Regions from separate parts of the Streptomyces sp. NPDC026394 genome, predicted to be linked through region 2. Evidence: riboswitches for the same ligand, from Rfam matches in the RefSeq annotation. Region 2 holds a riboswitch; the other holds the start of a gene.
What was found. A riboswitch is a leader RNA that binds a small molecule or an ion and turns the genes downstream of it on or off. The one in region 2 is predicted to bind glycine.
Positions count from the first base shown of each region.

Region 1: linked by a shared signal. The riboswitch ahead of gcvP (aminomethyl-transferring glycine dehydrogenase) and the one ahead of gcvT (glycine cleavage system aminomethyltransferase GcvT) in region 2 are both predicted to bind glycine.

Region 1 is NZ_JBVHPX010000028.1:7,101-14,927, forward strand. Features, by position in the region: gene ftsR (transcriptional regulator FtsR) at 1-483, shown strand, start outside; gene ACZ4QV_RS37220 (bifunctional nuclease family protein) at 537-1,010, shown strand; gene ACZ4QV_RS37225 (MerR family transcriptional regulator) at 1,197-1,799, shown strand; gene ACZ4QV_RS37230 (DNA polymerase IV) at 2,152-3,816, shown strand; gene ACZ4QV_RS37235 (PRC-barrel domain-containing protein) at 3,720-4,109, opposite strand; glycine riboswitch at 4,224-4,321, shown strand; gene gcvP (aminomethyl-transferring glycine dehydrogenase) at 4,510-7,395, shown strand; gene ACZ4QV_RS37245 (DUF5999 family protein) at 7,556-7,762, opposite strand.
Region 2 is NZ_JBVHPX010000001.1:657,898-665,724, forward strand. Features, by position in the region: gene ACZ4QV_RS02815 (APC family permease) at 1-1,423, opposite strand, end outside; gene glyA (serine hydroxymethyltransferase) at 1,665-2,924, opposite strand; gene gcvH (glycine cleavage system protein GcvH) at 2,982-3,356, opposite strand; gene gcvT (glycine cleavage system aminomethyltransferase GcvT) at 3,445-4,572, opposite strand; glycine riboswitch at 4,605-4,713, opposite strand; glycine riboswitch at 4,714-4,809, opposite strand; gene ACZ4QV_RS02835 (AAA family ATPase) at 5,066-5,818, shown strand; gene ACZ4QV_RS02840 (hypothetical protein) at 6,052-6,846, opposite strand; gene ACZ4QV_RS02845 (enhanced serine sensitivity protein SseB) at 7,043-7,827, shown strand, end outside.

The DNA.
Region 1 (7,827 bases), on a different contig from region 2:
CGCGAGCACCTGGACGCCCTCGCGCGGGGCGAACAGGTGCCGCTGTCGGCTCCCGCCGCGCCCGCGGGGGAGCTGTTCGAGGGGCTCGGCGAGTCGGCCGGTGACCTGCCCACGGCCGCCCGCATCGGCCGGGCGGAGCTGCTGGCCACCGCGGAGGTCGAGGAGGCCGAGCTCGCCGACTGGGAGGCGTACGGACTCATCGTCCCGGACGCCGACGGCGGGTACGACATCGAGGCCGTGACGGTCGCCAGGCTCGTCGCCGAACTGGGGCGATTCGGTCTGGAACCCCGCCATCTGCGGGCGGTCAAGGCGGCCGCCGAACGGGAGGCCAACCTCGTCGAGCAGGTCGTCGCGCCGCTGCGCCGGCACCGCAATCCGCAGACCAGGCAGCACGCCGAGGCCACCGCCAGAGAGCTGGCCACGCTGTCCGTACGGCTGCACGCGGCCCTGGTCCAGTCCGCCCTGCGGGTCCGGCCGACGTGAGCAATGGGTGGCCCGACTACCCAAACCGCCCGGGCACGTCCTAGGGTTGCTGTGTGAACGAGCTCGATGTCGTGGGTGTCCGGGTGGAAATGCCTTCCAACCAACCGATCGTGCTCCTACGGGAGGTAGGAGGCGACCGTTACCTGCCCATTTGGATCGGGCCGGGGGAGGCCACCGCCATCGCCTTCGCCCAGCAGGGGATGGCCCCTGCCAGGCCGCTGACGCACGACCTCTTCAAAGACGTGCTGGAAGCGGTGGGCCAGGAACTGACCCAGGTCCGCATCACGGACCTGCGCGAGGGGGTCTTCTATGCCGAACTGGTCTTCGCCAGTGGTGTCGAGGTCAGCGCCCGTCCGTCCGACGCCATAGCGCTGGCGCTGCGCACCGGTACGCCGATCTACGGGACCGACGGGGTCCTCGACGACGCGGGCATCGCCATCCCGGACGAGCAGGAGGACGAGGTGGAGAAGTTCCGCGAGTTCCTCGACCAGATCTCGCCCGAGGACTTCGGCACCAACAGTCAGTGAGCCGGGTGCGCGGAGGGCCGTCTTCCGCGCATTCGAGTAGCCTTTCCCCGTCTCGAGGCACGAGAAACCACTCGCAGGGTGATTATCACTCGGCGTGGCGAGCGCGGCGATCGTTGACGCACCCCGAGTGACTGCATACCGTCGATATGGCAGGTCCCGTCCGGGACGTGGAGGACGGAGGTCGGCGTGGCAATCACCGGCGACGGTACGGCGGCGGAAGGGGCGTTGCCGCTCCACCCCGGGGCTGTTGACCGCACCCCGGCACAGGCTGCCGAGGTACCGGCGGACCGCGGGGCGGAAACCATCGGCTACCGCGGCCCTACGGCGTGCGCGGCCGCGGGGATCACCTACCGCCAGCTCGACTACTGGGCCCGTACGGGGCTCGTCGAGCCGAGCGTACGGCCCGCCTACGGGTCGGGCACCCAGCGGCTCTACAACTTCCGGGACGTCGTCGTCCTGAAGATCGTCAAGCGGCTGCTGGACACCGGGGTGTCCCTGCAGAACATCCGCACCGCCGTCCGGCACCTGCGCTCCCGCGGGCTGTCCGACTTGGCGAGGATGACCCTGATGAGCGACGGCGCGACGGTCTACGAATGCACCTCGCCCGACGAGGTCGTCGACCTGCTCCAGGGCGGGCAGGGCGTCTTCGGCATCGCGGTGGGCGTGGTGTGGCGCGATGTGGAGGGCGCGTTGTCGCAGCTGCACGGCGAGCGGGTGGACACCGGCGAGACGCTGGTCCGGCACAACCCGCACGACGAACTGGCGCGGCGGCGCAACCGGGCGGGCTGAGCCGAAGGGGACCGGCCGCACAGTACGTGGCGGCCGGTCCGTCCATGGCTGGCCCTTGACGGTCGTACGCCCCGTGGTGGCCTGGCTGGCCGTGGAGATTGGACGGCCCGTGGGGGCCGGGACCGTATGACGTGGCGCGGCGCGGTGCCTGGTGTATCGGCTCCGGGCGCCGGATCGCCGCGTACGTCCGTCACGGCCGTCTGTCGCGTCTCTGCCGCACCAGGAGCACCTCCGACGCACTCGAACCCCAGAAGGCTTCTCCAGTGCCTCCAGTGCGTCCCCGAGCCCTTCCCGTGTCGCCCGGCGAGGCCGGTCGGCGCGATTGTCAGTGGTGTGGGGGAGCATCAGTCGTGTGAGACGTGCGCCGACGATCCTGCATCTCGACATGGATGCGTTCTTCGCGGCCGCCGAGCAGGCGGCCAAGCCGAGCCTGCGCGGAAAGCCCGTGGTGGTCGGCGGGATCGGCCCGCGCGGCGTGGTTTCCACGGCCTCGTACGAGGCCCGGGTTTTCGGGGTGCGCTCCGCCATGCCCACCGCGCAGGCCCGCCGCCGCTGTCCGAACGCGGCGTACCTGACGCCGCGCTTCACCCTGTACCGCCAGGTCAGCGACGTGGTGATGGAGCTGCTGCACGAGCTGTCGCCGCTGGTGGAGCCGCTCAGCCTGGACGAGGCGTTCGTGGACCTGGAAGCGGGCGGCGTCGCGGCGGACACCGCGGCGGTGCGGGCGGTGGGGGAGCGGCTGCGGCGGGACATCCGGCGCCGGACGGGGCTGACCGGGTCGGTGGGGCTGGCCGGGGCCAAGATGCTGGCCAAGATCGCCTCGGAGCAGGCCAAGCCGGACGGCCTCGTGGTCATCGAGCCCGGCACGGAGCGGGAGCTGCTCGGCCCGATGACGGTGCGTACGCTGCCCGGCGTCGGCCCGGCCACGGCGGAGACGCTGCGCCGGGCGGGCATCCACACGGTCGCCGAGACGGCGGAGGCGGGCGAGGCGGAGCTCGTACGGCTGCTGGGCAGGGCGCACGGCGCCGGGCTGTACGCGATGGCGCTGGGCCGCGACGAGCGGCCCGTGGTGGCCGAGCGGGACGCGAAGTCGATATCGGTCGAGGACACCTTCGAGGTGGACCTGACGGACCGGACGCGGGTGCGCGCCGAGGTGACGCGGCTGGCTGACCGGTGTGTGCAGCGGCTGCGGGCGGCCGGGCGGTCCGGCCGGACCGTCGTGATCAAGGTGCGTAACTACGACTTCTCGACGCTGACCAGGTCGGAGACGCTGCGCGGGCCCACGGACGACCAGGGCGTGGTGCGGGAGGCCGCGGCCCGGCTGCTGGACCTGGTGGACACGACGGGCGGCGTACGGCTGCTGGGCGTGGGGGTGACCGGCCTCGCGGACTTCACACAGGAGGACCTGTTCGCCCAGGTGGCGACGGAGAAGGCGGCCGAGGAGGAGGCCGAGCGGGCGCGCCGGGCGGCCGACGAGGCCGCGCGGATGGCCGCCGACGAGCCCGAGCGGCCCCGGCGCTGGCTCCCGGGGCTCGACGTGATCCATGACGAGCACGGGGCGGGCTGGGTGCAGGGCAGCGGCGTGGGCCGGGTGACCGTACGGTTCGAACAGCCGTGGTCCGGGCCCGGGCGGGTGCGCACGTTTCCGGTCGAGGACCCCGCGCTGCGGCCCGGGGAGCCGCTGCCGCTGGTGGGCGGTCCGCCGGACGGGTGGCGCGACGGCCTGCCCGGCGGGGCGGGCGGCCCCGGCGGCCGTGGCGAGGGCGAGGCCGGGAACGCGAACGGGCCCGGCGGATCGGGCGAGGCCGGCGGGTCCGGCGAGGGCGGCGGGTCCGGCGAGGGCGTGACGGAGGAGCCCGGCGGGCCCGGCGACGGCATGACGGAGGAGCCCGGCGCCCACGGAACTCCTCCGCCCGGTGCTCAGTCCTCGGCGCCGGCCACCCGCCCGAACTCCGTGTCGGCCGGCGCGGCGTCCGACCCGGGCTTGGGATCGGGGGCCGGAATGTCCAGACGGTAGTGGTGGTAGAGCTGTAGTTCCTGTTCCGGCGAGAGGTGGCGGCCCACTCCGAAGTCCGGCGCGTCCCTGATCAGCTTGCGGTCGTAGGGGACGTGCAGCGCCTCGTCGACCAGATCGCTGGGCTCCAGGGGCACGAACGCGTCCCGGCTGAAGATCCCGGTGCGTACGGCCGCCCATTCCGGTTCACCGGTCGCATCGTCCAGGTACACCTCGTCGACGGTGCCGATCTTGGTTCCGTTCTTGTCGAACGCCTTGCGGCCGATCAAGCTGCGGGGATCGATATCGGTCTGCACGGTCCCTCCAAGTGGTCGCAACTGCCTTGTGACAACTACCAAACGGCACAATTCATGCCCCGGCCACTCGAAGGAACGTCCGTTCGCCGCGCTGGTAGGCTGGCGAGCGGCTGTCGACCCCATGCGGGAGAGTCCTTCGTCGATCTTGGCGTAGGCGCCGAAGGAGCAACTCCTCCCCGGAATCTCTCAGGCTCACGTACCGCATGGACGAGGTCACTCTGGAAAGCAGGGCGGGCCACGGGCGGGCACAGCGCCGGAACCCTTCCTCACCGACGGTGAAAGCCGGTTCCGCGTGCGGGACCGGTGAAGCTCTCAGGTTGAGATGACAGAGGGGGAGGCCGTCCGGGCACCAGCGCCGTGGTGCCCCGCGCAGGTCGAAACGACCAGGAGGCCCCCGCAGATGACCACCACCCGCAGCTCCCTGACCGAGCTGGAACGAGGCACCCCGTTCGAGCAGCGGCACATCGGCCCCGGCCCGGAGGCCCAGGCCAAGATGCTGGCGCAGGTCGGGTTCGGATCGCTGGACGAACTGACCGCGGCCGCCGTACCGGACGTGATCAAGAGCGCGGAGGCGCTGGGCCTGCCCCAGGGCCGCACGGAGGCCGAGGTCCTCGCCGAGCTGCGGGCGCTCGCGGACCGCAACCAGGTGCTCGCCCCGATGATCGGCCTCGGTTACCACGGCACGTTCACCCCGCCGGTGATCCTGCGCAACGTGATGGAGAATCCCGCCTGGTACACGGCCTACACCCCGTACCAGCCGGAGATCTCCCAGGGCCGGCTCGAAGCGCTGCTCAATTTCCAGACCATGGTCGCCGACCTGACCGGACTGCCGACCTCCGGCGCCTCGCTGCTGGACGAGGGCACGGCCGCGGCCGAGGCGATGGCCCTCTCGCGTCGTGTGGGCAAGGTCAAGCAGGGCGTCTTCCTGGTCGACGCCGACTGCCTGCCGCAGACCGTCGCCGTGATCGAGACCCGCGCCGAGCCGACCGGCGTCGAGGTCGTGGTGGCCGACCTGTCCGAGGGCATCCCGGCGGAGGCCGCCGAGCGTGGCGTCTTCGGCGTGCTGCTCCAGTACCCGGGCGCCTCCGGTGCCGTACGGGATCCGCGTGCCGTCATCGAGCAGGCGCACGAGCTGGGCGCGATCGTGACCGTCGCCGCCGACCTGCTGGCGCTGACGCTGCTGACCTCGCCGGGCGAGCTGGGCGCCGACATCGCCGTCGGCACCACGCAGCGTTTCGGCGTCCCGATGGGCTTCGGCGGCCCGCACGCCGGATTCATGGCCGTACGGGAGAAGTTCGCCCGCAGCCTGCCGGGCCGGCTGGTGGGCGTCTCGGTGGACGCCGACGGCAACAAGGCGTACCGGCTCGCCCTCCAGACGCGTGAGCAGCACATCCGCCGGGAGAAGGCCACCAGCAACATCTGCACCGCGCAGGTGCTGCTCGCGGTGATGGCGGGCATGTACGCCGTCTACCACGGCCCGGACGGCCTCGCGGCCATCGCGCGCCGTACCCACCGCTACGCGTCCATACTCGCGGAGGGCCTGCGGGCGGGCGGGGTGGAGGTCGTGCACGACGGCTACTTCGACACGCTGACCGTACGGGTGCCGGGCCGGGCCGCCGCGGCCGTCGCGGCGGCCCGCGAAGCCGGCGTCAACCTGCGGCTGGTCGACGCCGACCTGGTGGGCGTCGCCTGTGACGAGACCACCGGACGCGCGCAGGTGCACGCGGTGTGGAGCGCCTTCGGCGTCCAGGCCGACATCGAGCAGCTCGACGCGACCGTGGCCGACGCGCTGCCGCAGGGGCTGCTGCGCGGCGACGCGTACCTGACGCACCCGGTCTTCCACCAGCACCGTTCCGAGACCGCGATGCTGCGCTACCTGCGCCGCCTGGCGGACAAGGACTACGCGCTGGACCGCGGCATGATCCCGCTCGGCTCGTGCACCATGAAGCTGAACGCGACGACCGAGATGGAGCCGGTCACCTGGCCCGAGTTCGGGCAGCTGCACCCCTTCGCGCCGGTCGAGCAGGCGCAGGGCTACCTCACGCTCATCGCGGAGCTGGAGGAGCGGCTGGCCACGGTCACCGGGTACGACAAGGTCTCCATCCAGCCGAACGCCGGTTCGCAGGGTGAACTGGCCGGCCTGCTGGCCGTACGGGCGTACAACCGCGCCAACGGTGACGAGCAGCGCACCGTCTGCCTGATCCCGTCCTCGGCGCACGGCACCAACGCCGCCAGCGCCGTGATGGCCGGCATGAAGGTCGTCGTCGTCAAGACCGGCGAGGACGGCGAGGTGGACACCGACGACCTGCACGCCAAGATCGAGCAGTACCGGGACCAGCTCGCGGTGCTGATGGTGACCTACCCGTCCACGCACGGCGTGTTCGAGGAGCACATCACGCAGATCTGCGCGGCCGTGCACGACGCGGGCGGTCAGGTGTACGTGGACGGCGCCAACCTCAACGCGCTGGTCGGCCTCGCCGAGCCCGGGAAGTTCGGCGGCGACGTCTCGCATCTGAACCTGCACAAGACCTTCTGCATCCCGCACGGCGGCGGCGGCCCCGGCGTCGGCCCGGTCGGCGTGCGCGCCCACCTGGCGCCGTACCTGCCCAACCACCCGCTGCAGCCCACCGCGGGCCCGGAGACGGGTGTGGGTCCCATCTCCGCGGCGCCGTGGGGTTCCGCGGGCATCCTGCCCATTTCCTGGGCGTACGTCCGTCTGATGGGCGGCGCGGGCCTCACGCGCGCCACCCAGGTCGCGGTGCTCGGCGCCAACTACATCGCCAAGCGCCTGGAGCCGCACTACCCCGTGCTCTACACCGGCCCCGGCGGCCTGGTCGCGCACGAGTGCATCATCGACGTACGGCCGCTGACCAAGGCGACCGGGGTGAGCATCGACGACGTCGCCAAGCGGCTGATCGACTACGGCTTCCACGCGCCGACGATGTCCTTCCCGGTGGCCGGCACGCTGATGATCGAGCCGACCGAGAGCGAGGACCTGCACGAGCTGGACCGCTTCTGCGAAGCGATGATCGCGATCCGCGCGGAGATCGACAAGGTCGGCTCGGGGGAGTGGGACAAGGACGACAACCCGCTGCGCAACGCCCCGCACACCGCGGCCGCGCTCGGCGGCGAGTGGCCGCATCCGTACACCCGTGAGGAGGCGGTCTTCCCGGCCGGCGTCGAGGCGGCGGAGAAGTACTGGCCGCCGGTGCGCCGCATCGACGGTGCGTTCGGTGACCGCAATCTTGTGTGCTCCTGCCCGCCCATGGAGGAGTACGACGGCTGATCCGCCGTCGGCGCGCACCGTTCGTGAGCGCGCGGCATGCGAAGGGCCCTCGGCGTCGACGCCGGGGGCCCTGTTGTCCGTTGTGCTCTCTTGTCAGCCGGCAGTCGGTCCGTGCTGTGCCGTGCTGTGCGGTTTCGCGTGGTTCCGTGCGCTGAGGTGATCAGGCGGCGGTGGCCACGTGCGGCGTGCCCAGAACCCGGTGCGGCGCGATGACCTGGCCGTCCGGCAGCAGTTCACCGGTGTCCTCGAACAGGAGGACACCGTTGCACAGCAGGCTCCAGCCCTGCTCCGGGTGGTGCGCCACGAGATGGGCGGCCTCCCGGTCGGCGGAGTCTGCGGTCGGGCACGGCGGTTGGTGCTGGCACATGGATGATGTCTTTCGCTGCGATGTGGTCTGATTCGTCCTGCGGCTCGACGAGATGCTCATGGCCG
Region 2 (7,827 bases):
TCCAGGCGAGGAAGCCGACCAGCCACCAGGCGGGCGCGAACTGCCTGCGCAGCTTCGTCCCGCCGCGCCGCCGCAGCACCACCGCGGCGACCGGCGCGGCGACGAGCGTCAGCAGCGCGACCTTGCCGGTGTCCGGCCACTTCGACCAGTACAGCGCGCACGCCGCGAAGGCGAAGGTGACGGGGCACAGCACCTTCGCGGCGGGCAGCCGGAACGGGCGCGGCAGGTCCGGCCTGGTCTGCCGGAAGACGCCGACCGCGATCGGCCCGATGAGGTACGAGATGACCATGGCGGCCGAGACCACACTGGCCAGCGCGTTCCAGCTCCGGCCGACGGTGATCAGCAGCAGGACCGAGAAGCCGAGGTTGAGCCACATCGCGGGCCGGGCGGTTCCGTACCGGGGGTGGACGGCGGCCAGTTTCCGGGGGAAGAAGCCGGTCTCGGCGAGGTTCTGGACCATGTACGCGGCGGACGCGACGTTGGCGATGTTGGAGCCGGCCGGCGAGATGAAGGCACCGAACTGGAGCATCGTGACGACCCAGTGCAGCATCAGGATCTTGGCCAGGTCGGCGAAGGGCGAGTTGAAGTTCACCCCGTGCCAGCCGCCGGCCTGTGCCAGCTGCTCCGGCGGTACGGCGCCGAGGAAAGCGGCCTGCAGGGCCAGGTAGATCACCAGACCCAGCGAGAGCGCCCCGACCAGCGCGACCGGGATGGCCCGGCCGGGGTTCTCGGCGGCGCCGCCGAGGTTGACCACGGCCTGGAAGCCGTTGAAGGCGAAGACCACGCCGCAGGTGGTCACGGCGGTGAGCACGGCCGGCCAGCCGTACGGGGCGAAGCCGCCGTGCGCGGTGAAGTTCGAGGTGTGGAAGCCGGAGGCGATCAGCGCGGCCACGGCCAGCACCGGGATCGCGAACTTGACCAGCGTCAGGACCGTGTTGGCGCGGGCCAGCAGCTGGACCGACCAGTAGCAGGTCAGCCACAGCGCGAAGGTCAGCAGCAGCGCGACGCCGCTCCCGGCGAGGGTGAGGTGGTTGGTGGCCGGGTCGACGAGGCCCCGGGCCCAGCCGAAGCCCCAGGAGGACATGTACTGGGTGGCCGCGATGGACTCGATCGGGATCAGCGAGGCGACCGCGATCCACACCGCCCAGCCGGTCAGGAAGCCGAGCACGGGGCCGTGCGAGAGGTGGCCGTAGCGGGCCATGCCGCCGGGGATCGGGTACGCGGCCCCGACCTCGGCGTAGGACATCGCGATCATGCCGATGAAGACGGCGCCGATGACCCAGGCGACCAGCGCCGCGGGCCCCGCGACCTGCGCGGCGGAACCGGCGCCGAAGAGCCAGCCGGAGCCGAAGATCGAACCGATGCCGATCATGGTCAGGGCGAAGAGGCCGATCCCCTTGCGGTTGCCCGCGCTCATGTCCATTGCCGTACGTGTTCCGTCCTGCTGTGGTGCGAAGGACCCCGCGTCGTTGAGGGGTCGGTTCTCAGCCTATGGGGCGGAAAATCACCGTAAGGCGGACGGAAAAGCCGCGCGCCCGAGGTCAACGACCCCGGGCGCACGGCCTGTTCACCCCGGGGGCACCGCCGCGGCGGCACCTTCCGGGGCGCACTTCATGAAACGCGTCACACGGCACACCGCGCGGCCGCGGGCCGCGTGGCGCGGATCACAGCGACGGGTACAGCGGGTGCTTCCCGGCCAGGGTGGTCACCCGGGCCTTCAGCGCCTCGGCGTCGTACGACGGCTTGAGCGCCTCGGCGATGATGTCGGCGACCTCGCGGAAGTCCTCCGCCTGGAAGCCGCGGGTGGCCAGCGCCGGGGTGCCGATCCGCAGGCCCGAGGTGACCATCGGGGGGCGCGGGTCGTTCGGCACGGCGTTGCGGTTGACCGTGATGCCGACCTCGTGGAGGCGGTCCTCGGCCTGCTGGCCGTCCAGCTCACTGTTGCGCAGGTCCACCAGGACCAGGTGCACGTCGGTGCCGCCGGACAGGACGGAGACGCCGTGCTCGGTGATGTCGGACTGCGTCAGACGCTCGGCGAGGATGCGCGCGCCGTCCAGGGTGCGCTGCTGGCGCTCCTTGAACTCCTCGCTCGCCGCGACCTTGAAGGACACCGCCTTCGCCGCGATGACGTGCTCCAGCGGGCCGCCCTGCTGGCCCGGGAAGACCGCCGAGTTGATCTTCTTGGCGAGTTCCTGGGTGGACAGGATCACACCGCCGCGCGGACCGCCGAGGGTCTTGTGCGTGGTGGTGGTCACGACGTGGGCGTGCGGCACCGGGTTGGGGTGCAGCCCGGCCGCCACCAGCCCGGCGAAGTGCGCCATGTCGACCATCAGGTACGCGCCGACCTCGTCGGCGATCCGGCGGAAGGCCGCGAAGTCCAGCTGGCGCGGGTACGCGGACCAGCCGGCCACGATGAGCTGCGGACGGGTCTCCTTGGCCAGGCGCTCGACCTCGCCCATGTCGACCTGACCGGACTCCTCGTCGACGTGGTAGGGCACCACGTTGTAGAGCTTGCCGGAGAAGTTGATCTTCATGCCGTGGGTCAGGTGCCCGCCGTGCGCGAGGTTCAGGCCCATGATCGTGTCGCCCGGCTTGAGCAGCGCGAACATCGCGGCCGCGTTGGCCTGCGCGCCGGAGTGCGGCTGCACGTTCGCGGCCTCGGCCCCGAAGAGCGCCTTGATGCGGTCGATGGCGATCCGCTCGACCACGTCGACGTGCTCGCAGCCGCCGTAGTAGCGGCGGCCCGGGTAGCCCTCGGCGTACTTGTTGGTGAGGACCGAGCCCTGGGCCTCCATGACGGCGGCCGGGGCGAAGTTCTCCGACGCGATCATTTCGAGGGTGGACTGCTGACGGTGGAGCTCGGCGTCGACGGCGGCGGCGACGTCGGGGTCGAGCTCGTGGAGTGAGCTGTTCAGAAGCGACATGACTCTTCCTGGGGGTACGCGGGGCACGGGGCCCCGCCAGGCGGCGGGTGGGCGGGCTCAGCCGGTGAAGGCGGTGTACTCGTCGGCCGAGAGCAGGTCGTCCGGCTCGCCGCTGACCTTCACCTTGAACAGCCAGCCGCCCTCGAACGGGGCGGTGTTCACCAGCGAGGGGTCGCTCACCACGTCCTCGTTGATCTCCGTGACCTCGCCGTCGACGGGGGAGTAGAGATCGCTGACGGACTTGGTCGACTCCAGCTCACCGCAGGTCTCGCCCGCGGTGACCGTGTCACCGACCGCGGGGAGCTGCACGAAGACGACGTCGCCGAGCGCGTTGGCGGCGTGCTCGGTGATGCCGATCGTCGAGACGCCCTCCTCGGCGGCCGACAGCCACTCGTGCTCCTTGCTGTAGCGCAGCTGCTGGGGGTTGTTCATGTCTTGATTCTCCTGGATACGGTGGCGTGCTCGGTGCAGGGGTCTTGACAGGTGAGACGGGAGTGCGTCCGGGGCGGAGCCGCGGGCGTCACTTCCGGCGCTTGTAGAACGGCAGAACCACGACCTCGTACGGCTCATGGGTGCCACGGATGTCCACCGCCACATCGGCGGTGCCGGGCGCGGCGTGCGCGGCGTCCACGTACGCCATGGCGACGGGCTTGCCGAGGGTGGGCGAGGGGGCGCCGGAGGTGACCTCGCCGATGACGGCGCCGTCGGCGTCCACGACCGGGTATCCGGCGCGCGGGACACGGCGGCCCTCGGCGATCAGGCCGACCAGCTTGCGCGGCGGGTTGGCCTCGGCGCGGTCCCGGGCCGCCTCCAGGGCGGCGCGGCCCACGAAGTCGCCGCCGTTCGTCGTCTTCTCGAACTTCACGACCCGGCCCAGACCCGCGTCGAACGGGGTGGTGCCGGTGGTCAGCTCGTGCCCGTACAGCGGCATGCCCGCCTCCAGGCGCAGCGTGTCCCGGCAGGACAGGCCGCAGGGGACCAGGCCCGCGTCCTGGCCGGCCTCGGTCAGCGCCTCCCAGAGGGCCACCGCGTCCGAGGGGCGGACGAACAGCTCGAAACCGTCCTCACCGGTGTATCCCGTACGGGCGATCAGCGCCGGGACTCCGGCGACGGTACCGGGCAGCCCGGCGTAGTACTTCAGCCCGTCCAGGTCGGCGTCGGTGAGGCCCTTGAGGATGCCGGGGGACTCCGGGCCCTGCACGGCGAGCAGCGCGTACGCGTCCCGGTCGTCGCGCACCTCGGCCGCGAAGCCGCTCGACCGCTCGGTGAGCGCGTCCAGCACGACCTGCGCGTTGGAGGCGTTGGCGACGACCATGTACTCCGTCCCGCCGAGGCGGTAGACGATCAGGTCGTCCAGGATGCCGCCCTCGGCGTCACAGATCATGGTGTAGCGGGCGCGGCCGACGGCGACGCCGCCGATGTTGCCGACCAGCGCGTAGTCCAGCAGGTCGGCGGCGCCGGAGCCGGTGACGGTGATCTCGCCCATGTGCGAGAGGTCGAACAGGCCGGCGCGGGTACGGACGGCGACGTGCTCGTCACGCTCGCTGCCGTAACGCAGCGGCATGTCCCATCCGGCGAAGTCGGTCATGGTCGCGCCGAGGGCGCGATGCGTCGCGTCCAGCGCGGTGCGGCGGGGGGCTTCGGTCATGGTGGTGGCTCCCGGGCATGGGTGACAAGACGGTCTCCCCATCTGTCATCGGAACCTGAGAGGTTCACCGGAAGGCCGTGACCGGTCCCGGCTTGCACCTTGGGTGGAGCCACACCACGGCGGCCCGCTTTTCAGATCTGCCTCGCCCGCGCGGTATCGGGGCCTGAGAGATTCAAGGGAGGACTTGCTCCTTCGGCGCCCCGCCGTGACGGCCGGGGACTCTCCCGCGCGGATTCAAGCGGCCGGTATGGAGTTGGCTGAGCGTGGCACCCGTACCAGGACGCGCACGGTGGTGCGCCGTCCGGCACTTGGCGCGCACATCATCGCACGGGATCGCCGGATACAGGAGCCCTGGTCGTACCGGTGTTCGCAGGGGTGTCACGACAGTGTCCTGGGACTGTACGGATCGTGGGATTCCCTTGAAGCGCATTACCTTTTCTTGACACTCTGCGGGTAAGGGGACGGAATCACCGGACCGGGAGGGGCGATCACGGTGCACAGGCAGGCCGCACTCGCGACAAGTCCGGGAGGCGCGCCCCCGGGCTGTGTCCCGGAGCCGGTTCCGGCCGCCGTGCCGGGGCCCCGGCGGCTGCCGCTCGGGGTGGTGCGCCCCGGCCGGGCGCGTGCCGCGGCGCCGGACGCGCCGGCGGTGGACGTCGTCGACCTCAGGGACCGCGGCACCCCGCGCGAGGCGGCCGAGCTGCACTTCGCGGCGGGCGACGTGGTGGTGGTCTCCGGCCTGCCGGGCAGCGGCAAGAGCACGCTCATGATCCGGGTGGTGCCCGCCCTCGACGCGCGCGGCGCCGCCGTGCACCGCATCGACTCGCAGGACGTACGGGAACGCTGGGAGCGCGGCAGGCTGCGCCGGATTCCGTACGCGCTCTACCGGCCGCTGGTCAGGGCCTCCCACTACCTGGGGCTGCGGCGGGCGCTGCGATCCGGCGGCAGTGTGGTGGTGCACGACTGCGGCACGCTGACGTGGGTACGCCGCTGGCTCGCGCGCGAGGCCCGGCGCGGCGGGCGTGGCCTGCACCTGGTGCTGCTGGACGTACCGCCGGAGGTCGCGCTGTCCGGACAGCGCTCGCGCGGACGCGGAGTTTCCGGGTACGCCTTCGCCCGGCACCGGCGCGCGGTACGGCGGCTGGCCGCCCGCGCCCGGGCGGCCCGGCTCCCCGCGGGCTTCACCTCGGTCGTCCTGCTGGACCGGCCGGCGGCGGGCGCACTGCGGCAGATCGCCTTCGAGTGAGGGTCGCCGACGGGTACCCGCGAGGGGCGCCGTCGGGCACGAGCGGGGCCGCCATCGGGAACGAGTGAGGCCCGCCTCCCAAGGGGCGGGCGTCCGTACCCGTCGTTCCGGCCCGGAGTGCCGGACACCTGACGGGCCGTACGGAACCTTCCGTACGGCCCGTCACGACCGGTCCTAGTCCAGGCATATCTCCCGCATCTGCGCCTCCTCCGGACGCTCGGCGCCGGGCCGATCTAGAGGCCCAGGGCCTTGAGCAGCACGGTCGGCAGCGAGAGCACCGAGTTGACCAGCGAGGGGACGCCCTGCTGCTGCGCCTCGGCGGGCTGCTGACGCTGCGCGTCGGCGGGCGGCTGCGCGTCGGCGGCCGGCTGCGGGTCGGCGGCCGGCTGGGCGCCGTCACCCGGCCGCGGGTCGCTGATCGGCGCCTTCGGCTGGGCGGCCGACTGGTCGTCCGCCGCGTCCGCGCCGTCCGCCGGCTCCGCGGCGGGCCGGGCCGGACGGTCGGCCGCCGGAGCGGCGGCGGGCTGGGCGGCCGGCTGCTGCAGGCCGCCGAGGAGCTTGTCCAGACCCAGGATCTTGAAGATGTCGGTGACGGACCGGGAGACCGAGCCGGTCAGGGTCGCGGAGTCGGTGTCTTCCTCGGGGACCGGCGCCCGGCGCTCGATCAGCTCGTCCAACTGCGTGCGCAGGTCCTGCGAGACCCTGCGCAGCCGGAGGGAGTCGGCCGTCACCGTGCGGTCGGAGTCCTCGTTCAGCTGGTCCGCCAGCCGCTGCGCGTCCTGGAGGACCGTGTCCAGACGGGTGCGGGCGGACCGCACCTCCACGGAGTGGCCGCGGCTGTCGGCCGACTTCTCGGCCAGTTCGGCCGAGGCGTCCGCCAGCCGGCCGATGTCGTCGACGACGATGCTGTGGTTGCGAACCGGGGGCTCGGGGCCTTCCGCCGCGGTCGCGGAGCCCATGGCCCCGAGGGCGAGGGCGCCGGCGGTGGTGGCGCAGACGAGGGCGGAGGCGGTCCGGTGCGTTGCCATCAGGAGACGTGCCTTTCTGTAGGAACGGCAGGGCAAGATCACCCTGGAGCCACCTTGAGAGGGGTGTGTACGGTCCGCAACCGCTCGCGCGCGTTCGGTGGTCCCCCGGACGCACCAGGGCCCCGGCCGCCTGCTGGCGTTAGGGTCGTCGACCAGGTAAAGCGCGGTACGAGCGGTACGGAGCGGGTGGGTGGAGATGGACTTTCCGGAGCAGGGCATTCCGCGGCTGGAGTGGCCCGCCAACGAACTGGAGGAGGTGCTCGCCGCCTCGGTGGGGCACCCCGGGGCCGGCGCCCGCATCGTCGAGGTGCTCGGCCGCAGCCGGATATGGGTGCCGCTGCCCAAGGGCGGCGGCCCGGAGAGCGCCGGGATGGGCCGGGCGGGCCTGGACCTGCCCACCGTCGAGATCGGCTCGGCCGCGTACGTCCCGGTCTTCAGCTCCGAGCAGGAATTCCAGCGGGTGGCCGGGCCGCACCTGTCCTTCGCCGTCGCGCCGGCCGCCGAGTTCGCGCGCGGCCTGCCCCCGCTGCTCGGTATCGCCGTCAACCCGGAGGGCACGGTCGGTGTACCGCTGCCGCCGGACGCGGTGGCCGAGCTGTGCCGGACCGGCCGTCCGGACCAGCCGGGTGCGCCGAGCGGCGCCCGGGTCAGGCTGTTCGAGCCGGACTGGCAGGAGGAGCCGGTGGACTTCCTGGCCGCGGCCGGGCTGGAGTTCTCGTCGGCGGGATTCGTGGTCACCGCGCGGCGCGCGCTGGCCAGCATCGAGGGGGACGCGCCCGCGCTGTTCGTCGGCGTCCAGGTGGACGCCGCGGCCGTCGCGCCGCACGACCCGGCCGTACGGGACGCGGTGACCGCCGCCCTCGGGCGGGCGCTCGGCGGGGCACCGCTGGCCTGGCCCGTCCAACTGGTCATGCTGGACCTCGCGCAGGGCGATCCGGTCGCCGACTGGATGCTGGAGCGGGTCCGGCCCTTCTACTCCCG